Regions from separate parts of the Pseudomonas kielensis genome, predicted to be linked through region 2. Evidence: predicted binding sites of a transcription regulator. Region 2 holds the regulator's gene; each other region holds the start of a gene.
What was found. Region 2 encodes FliA, which starts transcription of late flagellar genes. Its sites were predicted from a motif close to CTAAAGTTTNNNNNNNNNNNGCCGNTAA; they were not measured.
Positions count from the first base shown of each region.

Region 1: the regulator FliA is predicted to act here: its motif matches at 2,111-2,138, upstream of flgM (flagellar biosynthesis anti-sigma factor FlgM).
Region 3: the regulator FliA is predicted to act here: its motif matches at 1,411-1,438, upstream of Q1W70_RS15945 (flagellar protein MotY).

Region 1 covers NZ_CP130043.1:730,364-737,916, forward strand. Annotated here, with positions in the region: gene cheR (protein-glutamate O-methyltransferase CheR) at 1-202, opposite strand, end outside; gene Q1W70_RS03695 (chemotaxis protein CheV) at 249-1,181, opposite strand; gene flgA (flagellar basal body P-ring formation chaperone FlgA) at 1,263-2,024, shown strand; gene flgM (flagellar biosynthesis anti-sigma factor FlgM) at 2,177-2,500, shown strand; gene Q1W70_RS03710 (flagella synthesis protein FlgN) at 2,549-3,016, shown strand; gene Q1W70_RS03715 (flagellar brake protein) at 3,112-3,858, shown strand; gene Q1W70_RS03720 (MFS transporter) at 3,921-5,300, opposite strand; gene Q1W70_RS03725 (glutamine synthetase family protein) at 5,372-6,613, opposite strand; gene Q1W70_RS03730 (sensor histidine kinase) at 6,845-7,537, opposite strand; gene Q1W70_RS03735 (tetratricopeptide repeat-containing response regulator) at 7,534-7,553, opposite strand, start outside.
Region 2 covers NZ_CP130043.1:540,177-547,729, reverse strand. Annotated here, with positions in the region: gene flhA (flagellar biosynthesis protein FlhA) at 1-1,246, shown strand, start outside; gene flhF (flagellar biosynthesis GTPase FlhF) at 1,258-2,583, shown strand; gene fleN (flagellar synthesis regulator FleN) at 2,698-3,528, shown strand; gene fliA (RNA polymerase sigma factor FliA) at 3,525-4,265, shown strand; gene Q1W70_RS02820 (chemotaxis response regulator CheY) at 4,431-4,802, shown strand; gene Q1W70_RS02815 (protein phosphatase CheZ) at 4,825-5,613, shown strand; gene Q1W70_RS02810 (chemotaxis protein CheA) at 5,628-7,553, shown strand, end outside.
Region 3 covers NZ_CP130043.1:3,404,651-3,412,203, reverse strand. Annotated here, with positions in the region: gene Q1W70_RS15950 (argininosuccinate synthase) at 1-309, opposite strand, end outside; gene Q1W70_RS15945 (flagellar protein MotY) at 439-1,347, opposite strand; gene pyrC (dihydroorotase) at 1,504-2,550, shown strand; gene rnt (ribonuclease T) at 2,547-3,221, shown strand; gene Q1W70_RS15930 (IS4 family transposase) at 3,352-4,683, shown strand; gene Q1W70_RS15925 (peroxiredoxin) at 4,732-5,334, opposite strand; gene Q1W70_RS15920 (bacterioferritin-associated ferredoxin) at 5,589-5,807, shown strand; gene bfr (bacterioferritin) at 6,006-6,476, shown strand; gene grxD (Grx4 family monothiol glutaredoxin) at 6,580-6,921, opposite strand; gene Q1W70_RS15905 (molybdopterin oxidoreductase family protein) at 7,019-7,553, opposite strand, start outside.

The DNA of each region.
Region 1 (7,553 bases), 190 kb from region 2:
CCACAACCATCTCGCGCAACCCACCGCGCGGCTGGACCTGGATGCGCTGGACCAGTTCACCCAACGACTTGATGCCTTGCTGTTCCATCAGTTTGTTGAGACGGCTCGAGACCAGATACTGTTTGTTTTCACCGAGCAAAATGCCACAGGCTTTTTCCAGGAAGACCCGGAACTGTTCGAAATCCAAATTACCCGTAGACAAAGATGCCGCCTCTTAAATCGTGTTGATCGCCAGGGGCAAAGGCCACCTAGCTGATATCTGCTGCTTTGATCCGGTCGACTACCCGGGATGCCAGGTCATCAGGACGGAACTTGGCCAGGAAGTCATCGGCACCGACTTTCTTGACCATCGCCTGATTGAACACGCCTGACAACGAAGTATGCAGGATGATGTGCAGCTTTTGCATGCGCGGGTCGTTGCGGATCTCGGCCGTGAGGGTGTAGCCGTCCATTTCCGGCATCTCGATGTCGGAAATCATCATCAGGAATTCCTCTTCCGGCTTCTTGCCCTCGTCCACCAGCTTGCGCAGGTAGTCCAGCGCTTGCCGGCCGTCGTTCAACGCCACGACCTCGACCCCCACCGTCTGCAGGCAACGAGAAACCTGCTTGCGCGCCACCGACGAGTCATCGACCGTCAGCACCCGCAACGACAGCGCCTTGTGCTGCGTCTCGTCATCCACCACCCCGGCGGAAATCGCTTCCGGTGCCGGCGCCACTTCGGCCAGGACCTTCTCGACGTCGATGATTTCCACCAACTGATTGTCGACCCGCGTCACCGCCGTCAGGTAGTGATCGTGGCCGGTGCCCTTGGGTGGCGGATGGATCTCCTCCCAGTTCATGTTGACGATCCGCTCGACCGAGCGCACCAGGAACCCTTGGGTCTTGGTGTTGTACTCGGTGATGATCACAAAGGGATTGCTCTGGTCCTGCAACCCGCCCGACCCCGTGGCCATTGCCAGGTCCATGATCGGAATGGTTGCGCCCCGAATACTTGCCACACCGCACACGACAGGATTGGATTTGGGCATCAGCGTCAGTTTCGGGCATTGCAGCACCTCCCGAACCTTGAACACATTGATGCCATAGAGCTGCGGACCGTCTAGACGGAACAACAACAGCTCCAGGCGATTCTGCCCTACCAGTTGTGTGCGCTGGTTTACCGAATCCATTACACCAGCCATGCCCAGCCCCCTACACCAACGCTAAGTGTGTTGCGACGCACATTCATCACTAAACGGCACGGCGCTTGCTTTTTAACCGCTATGAACGCGAACACGACATTTTTCCGACGCCTGACCTCAACCTGCCGCCGATTGCTCGGCGCGGCTGCGGCGGCGTGCCTTTTCAACGCTGGCAGCCCTGCCCTTGCAGATCCGCTTACCTTGCCTGATCTACTTATCGGCGTCACTCAGGGCTTTCTTGAATTCACTGTTGAAGACTATTTGGCCTCCAGCCAAACCGAAGGCCGTTATGAGATCGAGGTCAAGCAGCTCGATCCCCGCCTGCGCCTGCCGACGTGCGACAAGGAATTGACAGCGTCCCTCGAGAGCCCGGCCAGGCCGGTGGGCCGGGTGACGGTGAAGGTCCGTTGCGACGGCACCTCGCCCTGGACCGTGTTCGTGCCCGCGCAAGTCCGGCTGTTCCGCGAAGTCGTGACCAGCACCCGCCCGCTCAAGCGTGCCGGAATCATTGAGCCGGCTGACGTGATCCTGCGTGAGCGCGACATCAGCTTGATCAACCAGGGTTACCTGACCAGTGTCGACCAGGCGATCGGGCAAAAAATTGTCCGACCAATGGTCAACGACCAGGTCATTACCCTGGTGCACCTGGAGCAGGCCGAAGTGGTGCGCAAGGGCGACCAGGTGGTGATCACTGCCCGCAGCGGCACGCTCAGCGTGCGGATGCCCGGGGAAGCCCTGGCCAATGGCGGTCTCAATCAACAGATCCGGGTCAAGAACCTCAACTCCCAACGGGTGATCAAGGCCCAGGTGATGGCCCCCGGTCAGGTTGAAGTGGCCATGTAGATAACTGGCGCAGCTGCCAGCCATTCCCTAAACTGTGCCTCACGCAGGGCAAATGCCGACGCGCCCGTGCTCATCGAGAAATGAGCCTAAAGTTTTTCGCCATTTGGCCGAAAACATGGCAAGCGTCCAAATTCCCAGAGGTTTTTTGCATCATGGTTATCGATTTCAGCCGTTTGAACAGCGCCCCCACGCTCACCAGCACGCGCACCAGTGCCAGCCAGGAATCTGCTGACGCCGCGCAAAACGCGCCGCTGTCGACCGAGACCCAACAGGTCGCGGCCAGCCAGAGCGGGGAATCGGTTCACTTCAGCAACGAGGCTCAGCAGTTGCAGAAGATCAGCGACACGCTGCGCGATCAGCCCGCAGTCGACAAGGCCCGTGTGGCCGAGTTGAAAGCCGCGATTGCCGATGGCAGCTATAAAGTCGACAGCAACCGCGTCGCCAGCAAACTGCTCAACTTCGAAGCCCAGCGCTAGCCCCAGGCTTGCGCCAGGCTTTTGGACGCTTAAAACCCAAGGCCAGCCATGCACGATAACAATTTACTGCAACTGATTACCGACGACCTTGAGCCAGCTCAACAGTTGCTCGATTTGCTGGGGCAAGAATCCCTGGCATTGCACGGTCGCGACATGCAACGGCTGGAGCAGATCCTGGCCAGCAAGCAAGGCCTGATCGTCCTGCTGGATCAGCATGGTCGCCGGCGCAGCGAAATACTCGCCAGCCTCAACCTGCCCACCGACAGCAGCGGCCTGCAACAGCTCGCCGCGCAGTCCAGCCTGGGCGAGCAACTGCTGGCCCAGAGCGAGGCGCTGAATCAGTTGCTGAACGAGTGCCAGAGCGCCAACGCGCACAACGGCCGTTCGATTCAGGTGCAACAAGCCTCCACTGCCCATCAATTGAGAATCCTCAATGGCGGCGAGTCTCCCACCCTTTATGACGCACGCGGCTCAACCGCGATGCTCGTGAAGCCGCGCCCACTCAGCCAGGCTTGACCTCGACCCTCAGCGCGCTCTATCAAGGCGCGAAACATGCTGGCAGAATGCCGGCTCTTGCGTGTGACCGTATTCTGTCTGGAGAGTGATAAACCGTGTTCAATGCCTCAAGCGCGGAAGATGCTCCGCAGCCACCGAAAGTGCTCACGACACCTCTGGAAATCGTCAGCACCCTGCGCATGCTGCAAGAGAGCCATGATCCCCTGATCATCACGTTCCATGAGCGCAGCCAGCGTTTCCAGAGCTACCTGGTGGACATCGATCGGGAAAGCAACATGATTGCCCTCGACGAGATGATCCCGCGCGATGGCGAGCGTTTCCTGCTGGCCGGCGAACCGTTCCGGATCGAAGGCTTTCACGAAGGCGTGCGCATCGCCTGGGAGAGCAACGGCACCCTGGCCATCGACGAATCCAACGGTGGCCGCTGCTACCGCGGCACGCTGCCCGACGAGGTGGTCTACCACCAGCGTCGCAATGCCTTTCGCGCGGCCCTGAAGCTGGCGCAGCTGGTCAATATCGAACTGGCGGGCGAGAAGCTCAAGGTGCCCCTGAGCGGCAAGCTGCTGGACATCTCCGCCACCGGCTGCAAACTGCGCTTTGACGGCGACATCACCAGCGGGCTGCAATTGGGCCAGGTCTACGACCGCTTCCTGGCCGCCCTGCCCTTCGGCAGCATGACCACCTCGGTGGAGCTGCGTTACCTGCATCACGAAGAGCGGATCGACACCACCTTCGCCGGCGTGCGGTTTCACAACATGAGCGGCCTGGTACAACGTCAGGTCGAGCGCTTTGTCTACCAACTGCAGCGTGAAGCCCGGCGTTTCGACAAAGACGATTTCTGATTCGCCAGGCAAAAAAACGGGCAGCCCCTTGCGGTGACTGCCCGTTTTTTTTTGCCTTCAGATCAAGGCCTGGCCCCAGTGAAGGTGTGGGGATGCTCATCGTCCGGCGGCGGGTCGGTAGGGGTCTGTTCGGCCTCGGTATCCGCTGCGGTCTCCTCTGGCTCGGGTTCCGGGCTGGCACCGTTCTGCATCTGGTCCTGCACCACCTGCTCGTCGACCCGTGGATCGAGCGCCGCCACCAGTGGCGAACTGGACATGCTGTCCGGCATTGCCACGTGGTGCAGCGGCGCGTCATCGACCTGATGCAGGTTGGTCACCGCTTTGGGCCGGATGCGCCAGACCAGGACCAGGGCAAAGAAGCTGAAAAACGCGTAGAGCATCTGGCTGCCGAAAAACTTCATCAGCACACCCGCCACCAACGGCCCGATGCTTGCCCCGACTCCGTACGTCACCAGCAACATCGCGGTCAGTGACACCCGCCGATCGCTCTCGACGTGGTCGTTGGAGAACGCTACCGCCAGCGGGTACAGGCAGAACTGCACCAGCGAACAGGCAAATCCGGCGATGAACAATACTTCCAACGGCACCTTGGGCATGATCGCCAGAGGCAGCGCGGCCAACGCCAGGCAAATGGCGAAGCTGCGGATCAGCACTGCCCGGTCATAGCGGTCCGATAGCCAGCCCAACGGCCACTGCACCACCAGGCCGGCAAAGATGCAGCTACCCATGAACAGACCGACCTGCTCGGTGGACAGCCCTTGCTGGGAGGCATACAGCGGCGCCAGGCCATAGAACGAGCCGACGATCAGCCCCGCCCCCAGCACCGTGCTGAGGGACTGTGGCACCCGCTTCATGAAGAAGCGTGGCTCCATCGGGGCCGGATGCAAGGGGGCCGGGTGAATGCGCCGGGTCAGGGTCACGGGCACCAGGCACAGGGCAAAGCACAAGGCCACCAGCATCAGCAATTCAGGCCCCAGGGACGGGTGCATGACCAGAATCAACTGGCCGAGCACCAGGCCCAGGTAGGAGGCGATCATGTAGCCGCTGAACACCAGGCCCCGCTGCTTGGCGTCGGCCTGTTCGTTGAGCCAGCTCTCGATGACCATGTACTGGCACATCATGCCCAGGCCCACCACCATCCGCAGAATCAGCCAGGCGGGCAGCCAGTCCACCAGTCCATGCCCGAGCACGGCGGCCCCGACTATCCCGGCACAGGCGGAATAGGCCCGGATATGCCCGACCCGGGCAATCAACCGGTGACCGATCTTGCCGCCCAGGACCAGGCCGAAATAGTTGGCTGCCATCAACGCACCGACCCACAGGCCGTCGACCTGGTCGGCGGCCAGGCGCAGGGCCAGGTAGGTGCTGAGCAAGCCCGAGCCGATCAACATCATCAGCGAGGCAAAATACAGCGCTCGAAAGGATTTCCAGATTTGGCGCATCGGCGTTCCGAGCGGCTCCTTGCGGTGAGGATCGGGCTACCTTCAACGATAGCCCGACAGCGGCGGGTCGGTTAGGCCTGGGCAGCTAAAACGCGCCGTTCCCAGGGAGTGATTTCATCTAAGAAGCTGGTCAACTCCATGGACTTCGAAGCGATGTAGCCTTCGATGAATTCCATGCCGAACAGTTCCTTCGCCAATTGGCTACGTTTCAGACGTTCCAGAGCCGCATGCAAGGTACATGGCAAAGACAAACTTTCCGGCACGCTGAATTCGCCCTGGATGGCCGGTGTCGGCTCCAGTTGCTGCTCGATGCCGTGCAGCCCCGCGGCCAGGCTGGCGGCGATCGCCAGGTAGGGGTTGGCGTCGGCGCCCGGCAGACGATTTTCGACCCGGCGCGCCGCTGGCGAACTGGCGGGAATACGCAATCCGGCGGCGCGGTTGTCATGGGACCAGCAGGCATTGTTGGGGGATGCGTAGGGATGGCACAGGCGCTGGTAGGAATTGACGTTCGGCGCGAACAGCGCGGTGAAGTCGGCCATGCCGGCCTGCTGGCCGCCGATGAAGTGACGGAACGTCGCCGTAGGCTCGCCAGACTCGTCACTGAACACGTTGCGACCGGTACCGAGCTCGACCACGCTCTGGTGAATGTGCATCGAGCTGCCAGCCGTGTGGGCCAGAGGCTTGGCCATGCAGACCACGGTCAAGCCGTGCTTGAGTGCCACTTCCTTGAGCAGGTGCTTGAACAGGAAGGTCTGGTCAGCCAGCAACAGGGGATCGCCGTGCAGCAGGTTGATCTCGAACTGGCTGACGCCCATTTCGTGCATGAAGGTGTCCCGCGGCAACCCCAACGCCGCCATAGAGGCGTAGACCTCATTGAAGAACGGGCGCAAGCCATTGTTGGAACTGATACTGAACGCCGAAAGGCCGTCTTCGCGGCGCCCGTCCAGGCCAATGGGCGGCAGGAAGGGTTGGGTCGGGTCGGTATTGGGGGCGAAGACAAAAAACTCCATCTCGGTCGCCACCACGGGCGCCAGGCCCTGCGCAGCATAACGGGCGATCACGGCCTTGAGCTGGCCGCGGGTGGACAGCCGGGAATTTTCGCCGCTCAATTCGTCGGCATCACAGATCGCCAACGCGCGAGGTTGGGCACTCCAGGGCAAACGATGGATCTGTTGCGGATCGGCGTTGAGCGCGAGGTCACCGTCGTCGCTGCCGTAAAAACGCGCCGGTGGATAACCGCCCATGATGCATTGCAGCAACACCCCCCGAGCCATTTGCAGCCGTCGCCCCTCGAGAAATCCTTCGGCAGTCATCACCTTGCCGCGCGGCACCCCATTGATGTCCGGGGTGACACATTCAACTTCATCAATGCCGGTCAATCGCTGTGCGAGAGAACCCAGGCCATCGGTCATCATGACGCTATCCTTGGTAGTGTGAGGGCCGTTAACGGCGGTCCGCACAAAATAGGCATCAGCCGTTCGGAATATCAAGCACAACCGCTGAAAAGCTCTGTCAGACGTTGTGCACGCTGGCTCTGACAGGCCTCACGGCAGATAAAGACGGAACAAGCCGCCACCCAAGGGCCCGCCATTACTGATTTCGGTCCGCCCGGGCACGCCGTTGCGCTGGTGCAACTGGGCGATGCGCGCGGCAAAGTACAGACCCAGGCCGGTACTGCCGCTGGCCGGGTTGATGCCCTGCACATACTGCTCCTGGCGCTCGATCATCTGGGCCGGGTAGCCTTCGCCGTCGTCATTGATGGTCAGCACCAACTGCCCGGTTTCTTCACCGACACTGATCAGCAGCGACTGACGGGCATAACGGATTGCGTTGTTGATGGCATTGGCCAGCACCGTGCCGATCAACTCTCGGTCGAAAAAGCCCAGCGGGCTCAAGGGATCGACTTCGTAGGTGACGAGAATCCCCCGGCTCTTGAACACCTCTTGATGCGCGGCCAACTGGGCCTCGATGAAATCGTCCAGTTCATGGTAGTCCGGGCGTACCGGCAACTGGTTGACGCCGAGTTTGTACAGTCCCAGTAACTGGACCAGCATGCCGTTCAGGTGGGCGAATTCGAAGTCGATCACGCCCTGCTCGTCGGTTTGCTGTTGGGCGCTGGGCAGCCGGGCAAGCCACTGGCCGTGCGCTTGCATCAGCACCGTCAGGGAATTCTTCATGTCGTGTACGGTGGAGGCAATCACCGTGGAGAAATCCAGCCCCTGATCAATCTCACTCATTGCTCAAACGCCTTGT
Region 2 (7,553 bases):
GGCGGGCCTGATGGCGGTGATGGGGATTGTCCCGGGCATGCCACACTTCGCCTTCCTCAGCATGGCGGCCCTTGCGGCAGGCGGTGCCTACCTGTTCTGGAAGAAGCAGAACACCATCAAGGTCAAGGCCCTGGAAGAGGTCCAGCGCCAGCAGGAACTGCTGCCTTCGCCCGCGCGGGCCATGGAAACCAAGGAGTTGGGCTGGGACGACGTGACGCCGATCGACATGATTGGCCTGGAGGTCGGCTACCGCCTGATCCCCCTGGTGGATCGCAACCAGGGCGGGCAATTGCTGGCGCGGATCAAGGGCGTGCGCAAGAAGCTGTCCCAGGACCTGGGCTTCCTGATGCCCACGGTGCACATCCGCGACAACCTCGACCTGGCACCCAGCGCCTATCGCCTGACGTTGATGGGGGTGATCCTGGCCGAGGCGGAGATTTACCCGGACCGCGAGCTGGCGATCAACCCGGGGCAGGTGTTCGGTACCCTCAACGGGATTACCGCCAAAGATCCGGCCTTTGGCCTGGAGGCGGTGTGGATCGAAGTCAGCCAGCGTTCCCAGGCGCAATCGCTGGGTTACACCGTGGTCGATGCCAGTACGGTTGTGGCCACGCACCTGAACCAGATTCTGTACAAGCACTCCAGCGAGCTGATCGGTCACGAGGAAGTCCAGCAACTCCTGCAATTGCTGGCCAAAAGCTCGCCAAAACTGGCCGAGGAGCTGGTGCCAGGTGTCCTGTCGCTGTCGCAACTGCTCAAGGTGCTGCAGGCGCTGTTGGCCGAACAGGTGCCGGTACGCGACATCCGCAGCATCGCCGAGGCGATCGCCAACAATGCCACCAAGAGTCAAGATACCGCCGCTTTGGTCGCGGCCGTGCGTGTCGGTCTGTCCCGCGCTATCGTGCAAAGCATTGTAGGCACTGAGTCCGAGCTGCCTGTGATCACCTTGGAGCCAAGGTTGGAACAAATATTGCTCAATAGTATTCAAAAGGCAGGGCAGGGCGCCGACGAGGGTGTCTTGCTGGAGCCAAGCATGGCCGAAAAGCTGCAGCGTTCGTTGATCGACGCGGCCCAGCGTCAGGAAATGCAAGGTCACCCGGTGATTCTGTTGGTCGCAAGTCCGGTCCGCGCGATGCTCTCGCGGTTTGGACGCCTGGCAGTCCCGGGGTTGCATGTGTTGGCCTATCAGGAAATTCCTGACAACAAGCAAGTGACCATCGTTGCGACAGTAGGGCCCAACGGCTGAGGTAGTGGTTTATGCAAGTTAAGCGTTTTTTCGCCGCCGATATGCGTCAGGCCATGAAACTGGTTCGTGATGAGCTGGGCGCTGATGCCGCGATCATCGGCAACCGCCGCATTGCCGGCGGTGTCGAGCTGATGGCGGCCCTGGATTACAAGCTGTCGGCCCTGGCGCCGCGGGTGCCGAACATCGAGCTCGAGGACGAGCTGCGCAAGACCCAGTCGCGCATTGTCACGGCTCAGGCCGAACTGAGCTTGCGTGGCGAAGGCGAGGCGGGCGAGCACGCCAGTCGCCAGCTGTTTGCCGGGTTGCCGCTGACCGCCGCCGAACCCTTGATCGAGCCGACCCTGTCCGAGCCACCCCGTCCTGCCCCGACACCAGCGCCGGCGGCCGCCATCGACCCGCGGGCCTATGACTCGATGCGTTCGGAGCTCAATGGCTTGCGCGAATTGCTCGAAGTGCAACTCGGCTCCCTGGCCTGGAACCAGCTGCAAGGCCGTCATCCGCAGCAGGCCAACCTCTGGCGCCGGCTGCAACGCATCGGCCTGTCCGGTCCGTTGTCCCGCGACCTGCTGGAGCTGACCGCCAGTATTGAAGAACCCCGCCAGGCCTGGCGCATGCTGCTGGCCCACCTGGCGCGGATGATCGTCACCCCCGAGATCGAGCCCCTGGAAGAGGGCGGAGTGATTGCCATGGTCGGCCCGGCCGGCATGGGCAAGACCACCACCCTGGCCAAGCTGGCGGCGCGTTATGTGCTCAAGTACGGCGCGCAGCACATCGCCCTGGTGAGCATGGACAGTTACCGCATTGGCGCCCAGGAACAGCTCAAGACCCTGGGGCGCATCCTCAACGTCTCGGTGACGCACCTGGATCCGGGCCAGTCCCTGGCCCAGGCGCTGGACCCGCTGCTGCGCAAGCGCGTGGTGTTGATCGACACCGCGGGCCTGCAGGCCAGTGACCCGGCGTTGCGCATGCAGTTGGAAAGCCTGGCCGGTCGTGGCATCAAATCGAAGAATTATCTGGTGCTGGCCACGACCAGCCAGAAGCAGGTGCTGACGGCCGCCTACCACAGTTACAAACGCTGCGGGCTGGCCGGCTGCATCCTGACTAAACTGGACGAAACGGCAAGCCTGGGCGAGGTCTTGAGCTTGGCGATCAGTCACGAATTACCGGTGGCTTATCTGACTGATGGTCCGCGTATTCCGGATGACCTGCATCTGCCGCGCCGCCATCAGTTGGTCAGTCGCGCCGTGAGTGTACAAATGCAGGAAGAACCCAGCGAAGAAGCCATGGCTGATATGTTCGCTGATCTCTACCACAGCCCGACCAAACGGGTTGGCTGAGGTATTAATGACTAGATTTGTATCTACATCGATGGCCTGCCATGCATTGTTCCCCAGGGAACGCGCAGCCAGTCATGTAGCCCGCGTCTAAGCAAGACAAGGTATAGAAAGCACATGGGCAGCATGCATCCCGTACAGGTGATCGCGGTGACCGGCGGCAAGGGTGGCGTCGGTAAGACTAACGTTTCAGTGAACTTGTCCCTGGCTCTGGCAGAGCTCGGTCGGCGCGTCATGTTGCTGGACGCCGATCTGGGGCTGGCGAACGTCGATGTGTTGCTGGGGCTGACGCCCAAGCGCACCCTGGCCGACGTGATCGAGGGCCGCTGCGAACTGCGCGACGTGCTGCTGCAGGGGCCCGGCGGGATTCGTATCGTCCCGGCTGCCTCCGGAACCCAGAGCATGGTGCACCTGAGCCCGGCCCAGCACGCGGGCCTGATCCAGGCGTTCAGCGATGTGGGCGACAACCTCGATGTGTTGGTGATCGACACCGCGGCAGGGATCGGCGAATCGGTGGTCAGCTTTGTTCGCGCCGCCCAGGAAGTGCTGCTGGTGGTCTGCGACGAGCCGACCTCGATCACCGACGCCTATGCCCTGATCAAGCTGCTGAACCGTGACTACGGCATGAACCGCTTCCGCGTGCTGGCCAACATGGCGCAAAGCCCGCAGGAAGGGCGCAACCTGTTCGCCAAGTTGACCAAGGTCACGGACCGCTTCCTGGATGTCGCCCTACAATACGTCGGCGCGGTGCCCTACGACGAAAGTGTGCGCAAGGCGGTGCAGAAGCAGCGCGCGGTGTACGAAGCCTTTCCTCGCTCCAAATGTGCCCTGGCTTTCCGGGCCATTGCGCAGAAAGTCGATACCTGGCCATTGCCCGCCAATCCGCGTGGGCATCTGGAGTTTTTTGTGGAGCGCCTGGTGCAACAGACTGCGGGTCCGGTGCTATGACAGCTAGCGGCTACAACCTGTACAAGCAGTCGGCGCGTGACGCGCAGTACGAGCTGATCGAGCGTTACGCGCCACTGGTAAAACGCATTGCCTATCACTTGCTGGCGCGTCTGCCGGCCAGTGTGCAGGTCGAAGACCTGATCCAGGCCGGGATGATCGGCCTGCTTGAAGTGTCGACCAAGTACGACGCCAGCAAAGGCGCGAGTTTCGAGACCTACGCCGGGATCCGCATCCGCGGGGCGATGCTCGACGAGGTCCGTAAAGGTGACTGGGCGCCACGCTCGGTGCACCGCAATACCCGCATGGTCAGTGACGCGATTCGCTCAATTGAAGCTAAAACCGGACGTGACGCTAAAGATCACGAGGTTGCGGCCGAACTCCAATTGAGTCTCGACGATTATTACGGGATTTTGAATGACACCTTGGGCAGTCGCCTGTTCAGTTTCGACGACCTGTTGCAGGACGGCGAGCATGAAGGGCTGCATGAGGATGGCGCGAGTGCTCATCTCGAGCCGTCGCGCGACCTGGAGGATGAACGCTTCCAGGCGGCGCTGGCGGACGCGATTGCCAATTTGCCGGAGCGTGAGCGACTGGTCTTGGCGCTGTACTACGACGAGGAGCTGAACCTCAAGGAAATCGGTGAGGTCCTGGGGGTCAGCGAATCGCGGGTCAGCCAGTTACACAGCCAGTGCGCAGCCCGTTTGCGGGGGCGTTTGGGAGAGTGGCGAGCGCGCTGACAGCAGTGTGGGGACACTGCGAAAGACACTGCTACAGCTTCACGCTGGCGCGGTCATCATCCGTTGTGCTCCAAACCGTCGTTGAGTGCTCTGCCTGTTGATTGAATGGCGTGCCCAGGTGCTGGGCGCGTTTAAGACTGCTTGGAGGTCGAATTGGACAAGAACATGAAAATCCTCATCGTTGATGACTTCTCAACGATGCGGCGGATCATTAAAAACCTGTTGCGTGACCTCGGGTTCACCAACACGGTCGAGGCAGACGACGGCACTACCGCCATCCCTATGCTCAACAGCGGCAGCATCGATTTTCTGGTCACGGACTGGAACATGCCGGGCATGACCGGTATCGATCTGCTGCGTCACGTGCGCGCCAACGAAAAGCTCAAGCATTTGCCAGTGTTGATGGTGACCGCCGAAGCCAAGCGCGAGCAGATCATCGAAGCGGCCCAGGCCGGTGTAAACGGCTATGTGGTCAAACCGTTCACTGCCCAGGCGTTGAAAGAGAAGATCGAGAAGATCTTCGAACGCATCGGTTGATGACTGGCGCTACGGGGGAGCTATGGAACAACGAGAGATTTCACAGGGCGATTTTGAATCGACCCTGAAAAAACACGCGGTCGAATTGGTCGAAAGCCTGGAAAAAGGCAAGTTCGGCGACGCCGTGCAACTGATCCATGAGCTCAACCAGACCCGCGACCGTGGCCTGTACCAGGAAGTGGGCAAGCTCACCCGTGAGCTGCATAGCGCGATCGTCAATTTCCAGATTGACCCGAACATGCCGCAAGCCGAGGAAGTCTCGCAGATCACCGACGCCACCGAGCGCCTGGGGTATGTGGTCAAACTGACTGAGGCGGCGGCCAACCGCACCATGGACCTGGTGGAGAACAGCACGCCGCTGGTCAATGCCCTGGGCACCGATGCCCAGGCGTTGAGCGCGGACTGGGGGCGTTTCATGCGCCGTGAAGTCGGGGCTGAAGAGTTCCGCGAGTTGGCCCGGCGCGTCGATGGCTTCCTGAGTCGCAGCGCCAACCACAGCCAGGTCGTGGCGGGCAACCTCAACGACATTCTGCTGGCCCAGGATTACCAGGACCTGACCGGTCAGGTGATCAAACGCGTGACGCAACTGGTCACGGAAGTGGAAAGCAATCTGCTCAAACTGGTGCTGATGGCCAGCCAGGTCGACCGCTTTGCCGGTATCGAACATGACCGTGCAGCGATCCTCGCGGAAAAAAATCCGCAAAAACATCTGGCGCAGGGTGAAGGTCCGCAGATTCATGCCGATAAACGTGATGACGTGATGTCCGGTCAGGACGATGTCGACGATTTGCTTTCCAGCCTTGGATTCTAGGAGCACCCCTACACATGAGCTTCGGCGCCGATGAAGAGATCCTTCAGGATTTTCTGGTTGAGGCCGGCGAGATTCTGGAGCAACTGTCCGAACAACTGGTCGAGCTGGAAAGCCGACCGGATGATGCGGACCTGCTCAATGCAATTTTTCGCGGTTTTCACACTGTAAAAGGGGGCGCCGGCTTCCTCCAGCTCAACGAACTGGTGGAGTGCTGCCACATCGCCGAGAACGTCTTCGACATCCTGCGCAAGGGTGAGCGACGCGTCGACTCGGAGCTGATGGACGTGGTGCTCGAAGCGTTGGACGCAGTCAACGGCATGTTCAGCGAAGTGCGCGAGCGTGCACCGGTCACGGCCGCCACGGCCGAGCTGCTGGCGGCCCTGGCGCGCCTGGCGGAACCGCAATCGGCCGACGAGGTGGCAGCGCTTGCGCCAGCTCCCGAGGCGCCGGTTGTTGCCAGCGACAGCGGCGATATCACCGACAACGAATTTGAACAACTGCTCGACTCGCTGAATGCGGTCAAGGCGCAAGCCGAGGCACCAGTGGTCCAGGCCCCGGTGGCGGCGACCGGCAGTGATGAAATCAGCGACGCCGAGTTCGAGTCGTTGCTCGATCAGTTGCACGGCAAAGGCCAGTTCGCCGTGGACAATCTGCCGGCAGCGGCCGAGCCGGTCGCCCCGGTGGTCGCATCTGAAAGCAGTGACATTACCGACGACGAGTTCGAAGCCTTGCTCGACCAGTTGCACGGCAAGGGCAACTTTGCCGTTGAAGCGCTGGAGTCGGCGCTCGCCTCGGTCCCGGCAGCCGCAGTGCCCGAAGCGGCGGCGGTCGGCAGTGACCTGATCTCCGATCACGAGTTCGAATCCCTGCTCGATGAGTTGCACGGCAAGGGCAAGTTCAGCCACGTTGCGGGCAATGCCGAGACCGCTGCGGTCAGCGCCGCGCCAGTCGCGGCCGCGGCGGCCAACGTCGTGGCCCCGGCCCCGGCCGCCAAGGCCCCTGTCGCCAAGCCGGCCCCGGCTCGTGCCCAGTCTGCGCCGCCGGCGGAAAAACCAGCCAGCGAAGCCGAGACCACGGTACGGGTGGACACCGCGCGCCTGGACGAAATCATGAACATGGTGGGCGAACTGGTACTGGTGCGTAACCGCCTGGTGCGCCTGGGGCTCAACAGCGGTGACGAAGCCATGTCCAAGGCTGTGTCGAACCTCGACGTGGTCACCGCGGACCTGCAGACGGCGGTCATGAAGACCCGCATGCAGCCGATCAAGAAGGTCTTCGGGCGCTTCCCGCGCCTGGTTCGTGACCTGGCCCGCCAGCTCAAGAAAGAGATCAACCTGGAGCTGGTCGGCGAAGAAACCGATCTGGACAAGAACCTTGTCGAGGCCCTGGCCGACCCGCTGGTGCACTTGGTGCGCAACGCGGTCGACCACGGCATCGAATCGCCGCAGGAACGTGAAGACGCGGGCAAGTCCCGGGGCGGCAAAGTGGTGCTGGCGGCCGAACAGGAGGGTGATCACATCCTGCTGTCGATCTCCGACGACGGCAAAGGCATGGACCCCAACGTCCTGCGCGCCATCGCGGTGAAACGCGGGGTGATGGACAAGGATGCGGCCGAGCGCCTGAGCGACACCGAATGCTACAACCTGATCTTCGCCCCGGGGTTCTCGACCAAGACCGAGATCTCCGATGTGTCCGGGCGTGGCGTGGGCATGGACGTGGTGAAAACCAAGATTTCCCAGCTCAATGGCTCGATCAATATCTACTCGACCAAGGGCCAGGGCTCGAAGATCGTGATCAAGGTGCCGTTGACCCTGGCGATCATGCCGACCCTGATGGTGATGCTGGGCAACCAGGCCTTTGCGTTCCCGCTGGTCAACGTCAACGAGATCTTCCACCTCGACCTGTCGCGCACCAATGTGGTCGACGGCCAGGAAGTGGTG
Region 3 (7,553 bases), 2.9 Mb from region 2:
CAGGCGCTTGGCGATCAACGGACGTGCGATGGAAGTACCCAGCAGGTACTCGCCTTCGTAGACGGTATTGGCACGGAACATCGGGAACACGAAATCACGCACGAATTCTTCGCGCAGATCGTCGATGTAGATTTCTTTGACGCCCATGGCTTGTGCCTTGGCGCGAGCCGGTTCGACCTCTTCGCCTTGACCCAGGTCAGCGGTGAATGTCACCACTTCACAGTTATAAGTATCCTGCAGCCACTTGAGGATCACCGAAGTGTCCAGGCCGCCGGAATACGCCAGAACGACCTTGTTTACGTCCGCCATGCCATCACTCCACGGGGTTCTACGGAAAGCCGATAAGTCTAACGCTGCGAGCGGAGAAATTACAGAGGCGCGACAGCTTATGACGACGAAGCGACAGATTATGTCGAACGGGCGACGATTTCGACGGGATCAGGAAGTCGCTGCCGCGCCGCCCGCAGAGCTGACTTTAGGGGCAGGATCGGCCGCAGGTTCGAGTCGCTCGAGTTGCACGCTGACTCGACGGTTTTTGGCCCGGTTGGCGGCACTGCTATTGGGGGCCACGGGATATCGCTCACCGTGAAAACGCAGGGTCACCTGTGACTCCTGGACCCCGTTGGCCTTGAGGTAATCCATCACGGCCAGGGCCCTGCGCCGCGACAAGTCACGGTTGGTCAGGCGATTGCCGCTGTTATCGGAATGGCCGTCAATTTGAATGTGATTGACCGTCGGATCAGCCTTCATGAAGCTCAGCATGGCCTGCAAGCGGCTTTTCGCCTGGGCATCGAGTTCGATTCCGCCCCCTGGGAAACCCACCGCGGCCTGCTTCACCTGCTCGTAGTTCATCGGTAGCAACTTGGCCACGCAGCCCTGGTAATCAGCGTAGGACTTGCTGAAACTGACGGGCAGCAAGCGCACTTCCGACACCCGGCCGTCAGGCGCGGAATGCCGGATCAACGGACTGCGGCCCTCCAGCAAGCCACCGATCAGGCGACCGGCCTGCATCTGCGAACTGTTGAACAGCACCTCGCCACTGCCTAGCCTGACCGACCCCAGGTTGATGTCGCCACGCCCGGGCTGCCAGGGTGCCGCCGCCGCCAGCAAGGTCGCCGAGCCACCGGTCAGCATCGGGTTATAGGCTTTCAAGCGAAAGGTGGCCTGCTCGCCCGCCCGCCGCACGAACTCGCCCGTACCGAAATCGGTGATCGGTTGGGTCAGGCGGCATTCGAACTTGTCACCCTCGACCTTCCACTCAGTGCTCTCCAGGCGCGTCTGGAAAGTGAGTGCCATGGCAGGAAGGCTGGCGAACACACTGAGCAAGGCTAGATAACGCTGGCGCACGGGAGGCTCCACTGACTTCTGCAACAAAAAGACCGATACACATGTTTACGGCATACCTTGGTGATATCGGTTACGTCCGACAAAACTTGATAGCGAGTGCCTGCAAGAGTCTTTTCCGGTAGCATTCCCATGAGTTTGACCCGCCTGGAATCCCCAATGTCCGACCGCCTGACCCTGCTGCGTCCCGACGACTGGCATATTCATCTTCGCGATGGTGCTGCGTTGCCCAATACTGTCGCGGATGTCGCGCGCACCTTTGGTCGCGCGATCATCATGCCCAACCTGGTACCACCGGTGCGCAATGCCGCTGAAGCCGACGCCTACCGCCAGCGCATTCTCGCTGTGCGCCCGGCCGGCAGCCGCTTTGAACCGCTGATGGTGCTCTACCTGACCGACCGCACCACCGCGGACGAAATCCGCACCGCCAAGGCCAGCGGTTTCGTGCACGCCGCCAAGTTGTATCCGGCCGGCGCGACAACCAACTCGGACTCCGGTGTCACCAGCATCGACAAGATCTTCCCAGCGATCGAGGCCATGGCCGAAGTCGGGATGCCCTTGCTGATCCACGGTGAAATCACCCGCGGCGACGTCGATGTCTTCGATCGCGAGAAAATCTTCATCGACGAGCACATGCGTCGGCTCGTCGAGCGTTTTCCTACGCTCAAGGTGGTGTTCGAACACATCACCACCAGCGATGCCGTGCAGTTCGTCAACGAGGCCTCGGCCAACGTGGGCGCCACCATCACCGCGCACCACCTGCTGTACAACCGCAATCACATGCTGGTTGGCGGGATTCGCCCGCACTTCTACTGCCTGCCGATCCTCAAGCGCAACACCCACCAGGTCGCCCTGCTGGATGCCGCGACCAGTGGCAGTGAAAAGTTCTTCCTCGGTACCGACTCGGCTCCCCATGCCCAGCACGCCAAGGAAGCCGCCTGTGGTTGTGCCGGCTGCTACACCGCCTATGCCGCGATCGAGCTGTACGCCGAGGCGTTTGAACAGCGTAATGCGCTGGACAAGCTCGAAGCCTTCGCCAGCCTCAACGGCCCGCGTTTCTACGGCCTGCCGGCAAACACCGATCGCATTACCCTGGTCCGCGAAGAGTGGACCGCCCCAACCAGCCTGCCGTTCGGCGAGCTGACTGTCATCCCGCTGCGCGCCGGTGAAAAACTGCGCTGGCGCCTGCTGGAGGAACACGCGTGAGTGAAGACCATTACGACGACGAACAGGAAGGTCAAGGCGGTGGCGGCTCACGTCACCCGATGGCAGCCAGGTTTCGGGGATATCTGCCAGTCGTCGTTGACGTTGAAACCGGTGGTTTCAACTGTGCCACTGACGCCCTGCTGGAAATCGCCGCGACGACCATCGCCATGGACGAAAAGGGTTTTGTGTTCCCGGACCACACCTACTTCTTCCGTGTAGAGCCGTTCGAAGGCGCCAACATCGAAGCGGCGGCGCTGGAGTTCACCGGCATCAAGCTCGATCATCCGCTGCGCATGGCCGTAAGCGAAGAGACGGCCCTGACCGACATCTTCCGCGGTGTGCGCAAGGCGTTGAAAGCCAATGGCTGCAAACGGGCGATCCTGGTCGGCCACAACAGCAGTTTCGATTTGGGCTTCCTCAATGCCGCCGTGGCGCGCCTGGACATGAAGCGCAACCCGTTCCACCCGTTCTCCAGCTTCGACACCGCGACACTGGCGGGTCTGGCCTACGGTCAAACCGTGCTGGCCAAGGCTTGCCAGGCAGCAGACATCGACTTCGACGGTCGCGAGGCCCACTCGGCTCGCTACGACACCGAGAAGACCGCTGATCTGTTCTGCGGCATCGTCAACCGCTGGAAGCAAATGGGTGGCTGGGAAGACTTCAACGACTGATCGGTCGCAGGTTGTTCTCGCCCCAAAAAAACCGGCCACTAGGGCTAATGCCGATCAGTTAAGCCGTCCCGCTTGACCTTTGGCCGCAAGAAATCAAAATCCGATGCCTGTACTGGCATCGGATTTTTTTATGCGTCTCGCTCGGGCACTGGAACTGACCCACAACATCGCCTCCACCCCCAACGCCATCGAGGGATTGGATTCCTTACTCGACCCCTCTTTGGTCGAGCAGGCACTTGAGCAGGCAGGCGTAGCAACCCTGCGTAAGCGGCGTTTGCCGCTGGAAATGATGCTTTGGTGCGTGATCTCCATGGCCTTTTTTCGGCGCATGTCGGCCTGGGATGTGGTCAGCCGCATGAACATCATGCTGCCAGGCCAGCGCCCGTTGGAGGCGCCCAGCGCCGTAGTCCAAGCTCGTCAGAGATTGGGCAGCGAAGCTGTACGACAAGTCTTCGATCTGACTCAGAAAAGCTGGCATGAGGCGGCCGGTCATCCGACTTGGGCCGGTTTGCGCTTGCTGGGTGTCGACGGCGTCGTCTGGCGTACGCCCGACACACCGCAAAACCGTGCGCGTTACGACTCCGCCAGCAACCAGCATGGTGATACTGGTTTCCCTCAGGTGCGCATGGTTTGCCAAATGGAATTGACCAGTCACTTACTGATCGGCAGCGCGTTTGACGGCTATCGCAGCAACGAAATGAAACTGGCGGAGCAACTGATCGAAACCACACCGGATCACTCGCTGACGCTGTTTGATCGAGGCTTCTACTCCTTGGGTTTACTGCACCAATGGCAGCAAGCAGGCACCGAGCGTCATTGGCTGATGCCACTGCGCAAAGGTGCGCAGTACGAAGTGATTCAGCGTTTGGGCCGTCAGGATGCAGTGGTCTCGTTAAGCACTTCGCCACAGGCCCGCAAACAATGGCCGGGGCTGCCGGAGCGCCTGACCGCGCGACTGCTGAGCAAAACCGTCAAGGGAAAGGTGTGTCAGATCCTGACCTCAATGGCCGACCCGCTGCGCTTCCCGTCCGACGAAATCGTTGAACTGTACAGCCAGCGATGGGAGATCGAATTAGGCTTTCGGGAAATGAAACAGACGCTGCTCAACAGCAGCTATACGTTGCGCAGTAAAACGCCCGAGATGATCGAGCAGGAATTATGGGGAGTGTTGTTGGGCTACAACTTGTTGCGCTATCAGATGGTGGAAATGAGTCGCCACTGCCCCGGTATTTACCCATGCGAAATGAGCTTTACCGCCTGCACTTGGGCGATTCTCGGATTTATCAACAGTGTCTCGGCTGATCGTTCCGGGAACATCCCCAAATACCTGGCCGAGCTTCATGCTTCAGCCATCCACTACGTCCTACCTCATCGACGGGAGGAGCGCGTTTATCCTCGGGCGATTCGGCTGAAATCGCCGAAGTACCCGATCAAAAATAAAAATGCCAGTCAGCTTAACTGACTGGCATTAGCCACTAGGGCCGGTTTTTTTATGCCTGAAACGCGTGGCTTACAGCTTGCCAGCGTTCTCGGTCAGGTAAGCGGCAACGCCTTCTGGCGAAGCAGTCATACCTTTGTCGCCTTTTTTCCAGTTGGCTGGGCAAACTTCGCCGTGCTCTTCGTGGAACTGCAGCGCGTCGACCAGGCGGATCAGCTCTTCCATGTTACGGCCCAGTGGCAGGTCGTTGACGATCTGCGAGCGGACAACGCCTTTGTCGTCGATCAGGAACGCGCCACGGAAAGCCACGCCGCCTTCGGATTCAACGTCGTACGCCTTGGCGATGTCGTGCTTCATGTCAGCAGCCATGATGTACTGGACCTGACCGATGCCGCCGGCATTGATCGGGGTGTTGCGCCAGGCGTTGTGGGTGAAGTGCGAGTCGATCGACACTGCGATCACTTCCACGTTGCGCGCCTTGAAGTCAGCCATGCGGTGGTCCAGAGCGATCAGCTCGGACGGGCAAACGAAGGTGAAGTCCAGCGGGTAGAAGAACACCAGGCCGTATTTGCCTTTGATGGCCGAGGACAGGGTGAAGCTGTCAACGATTTCGCCATTGCCGAGTACGGCCGGTACGGTGAAGTCAGGGGCTTGTTTGCCTACAAGTACGCTCATTGGATATCTCCTGGTGTAGTGCGTGAAGAAGGGTAGCGATCCAGTCTGCCGCCGGTAAACGACAGCTTCATGAATCGGCTACCGTTCGCAAAGACCGACCATCATACACTGCGTTTTTGACCTGTTGCCATGTAGCCGTTCGTCAGGCAAGCAGCGATCGATCACAACAGGCGCGGAAAGCACTTTGACAATCATTCTCGTTAACATTAAGATCCATCGCAATTGAGCCACAACCCGCGATAGGTTCTCACTCTATGTATGTCTGCCTCTGCACTGGCGTCACCGACGGCAAGATCCGCGATGCAATCTACGAAGGTTGCTGCAGCTACCGTGAGGTGCGCGAAGCCACCGGCGTTGCCAGCCAATGCGGCAAATGCGCCTGCCTTGCCAAGCAGGTGGTCCGCGAAACCCTCGCCGATCTGCAGATGAGCCAGGCGGCCATCCCCTATCCCGTAGAATTTTCCGCCGCATAAGTAACCCATCTCAAAGAACCGGACTTAGTGTCCGGTTTTTTTATGCCTGTAATTCAATCGCTTAGCGTCAGGATGCGGAACACAAACATTCTTATTCCGATTAATTTTTATATATTATTCAATAACTTAGGTTTGACACTAAGAAGTTGCAGGCTCAGACTCCGCCTTATATACCGCACTTAAGGACAGGACCCCATCATGAAAGGCGACGTAACAGTCATCCAGCATCTCAACAAGATCCTTGCCAATGAGCTGGTCGCAATTAATCAGTACTTCCTGCATGCCCGCATGTACGAAGATTGGGGCCTGAACAAGCTGGGCAAGCACGAGTACAAAGAATCCATCGACGAGATGAAACACGCGGACAAGCTGATCAAGCGCATCCTGTTTCTTGAAGGCCTGCCAAACGTCCAGGACCTGGGCAAGCTGCACATCGGTGAACACACCAAGGAAATGCTCGAGTGCGACCTGCGCATCGAGCGCACCGGTCACGCCGACCTGAAGACCGCCATCGCCCACTGCGAGACCGTCGGCGACTTCGGCAGCCGTGAACTGCTCGAAGACATTCTCGAGTCCGAGGAAGAACATATCGACTGGCTGGAAACCCAACTGGGCCTGATCGATAAAGTCGGCATCGAGAACTATCTGCAATCGCAGATGGGTGAATAACACCAAGTTAACGCCCATTAAAAAAGCCCCGCCCTCTTATCGAGAGGCGGGGCTTTTTTTGATCCGCAGCAAGTGTTCGCTGGCAAGCCAGCGCCTACACCACTTAGGCTTCGGTCTTGCCGGCAGCAGCCTTTTCCACAGCAGCCTTGATGGTCGCCTGCAGCGAACCGTCGGCAGCCATTTCGGTCATGATGTCGCTACCGCCAACCAATTCACCACCGACCCACAGCTGTGGGAAGGTTGGCCAGTTGGCGTACTTTGGCAGGTTGGCGCGGATTTCCGGGTTCTGCAGGATGTCCACGTAAGCGAACTTCTCACCACAGCCCATGACAGCCTGCGCGGCTTTCGCGGAGAAGCCACATTGTGGGGCATTCGGCGAGCCTTTCATGTAAAGCAGAATGGTGTTGTTGGCAATCTGCTCTTTAATCGTTTCGATGATATCCATGGAGCACCTCGGCTGAACTTTCCGACTCAGTTGTCGGCACGGTGGCGCATTGTAACGGAAAGACCGGCGCGATGCTCGGTCTCCCCGACAGACATGCCTAGGCCGCAGCCACCGTCACCGGCACACCATTGAGTGCGGCGTTGCCCGACAACTCATCCAGCTGACGCTCATCCGTCAGGTCGTTGGCGCTCGCCCCCGGTTGCGCCGTGGCGATGCCCATCTGCACCCCAGGCCGGGCATGGCCCCAGCCATGGGGCAGGCTGACCACGCCCCTCATCATCTCGAGACTGCCCAGCACATCGACTTCGATCTCGCCGACCCGCGAACTGACCCGCACCCGCTGACCGTCGCTGAGCCCGCGCTGGGCGAGGTCGTCCGGATGCATCAACAACTGATGCCGCGGCTTGCCCTTCACCAGGCGGTGGTAGTTGTGCATCCACGAATTGTTGCTGCGCACATGGCGTCGGCCAATCATCACCAACTCATCCGCCGCCGGCGCTTGCAACGCGGCAAAGCGCTGCAGATCCGCGAGAATCGCCGCTGGCGCCGCTTGCACGTGCTGATTGGCCGTTTTCAGGCGTGGCCCCAGGTTGGCCTTCAGCGGCCCCAGATCGACGCCATGGGGATGATCG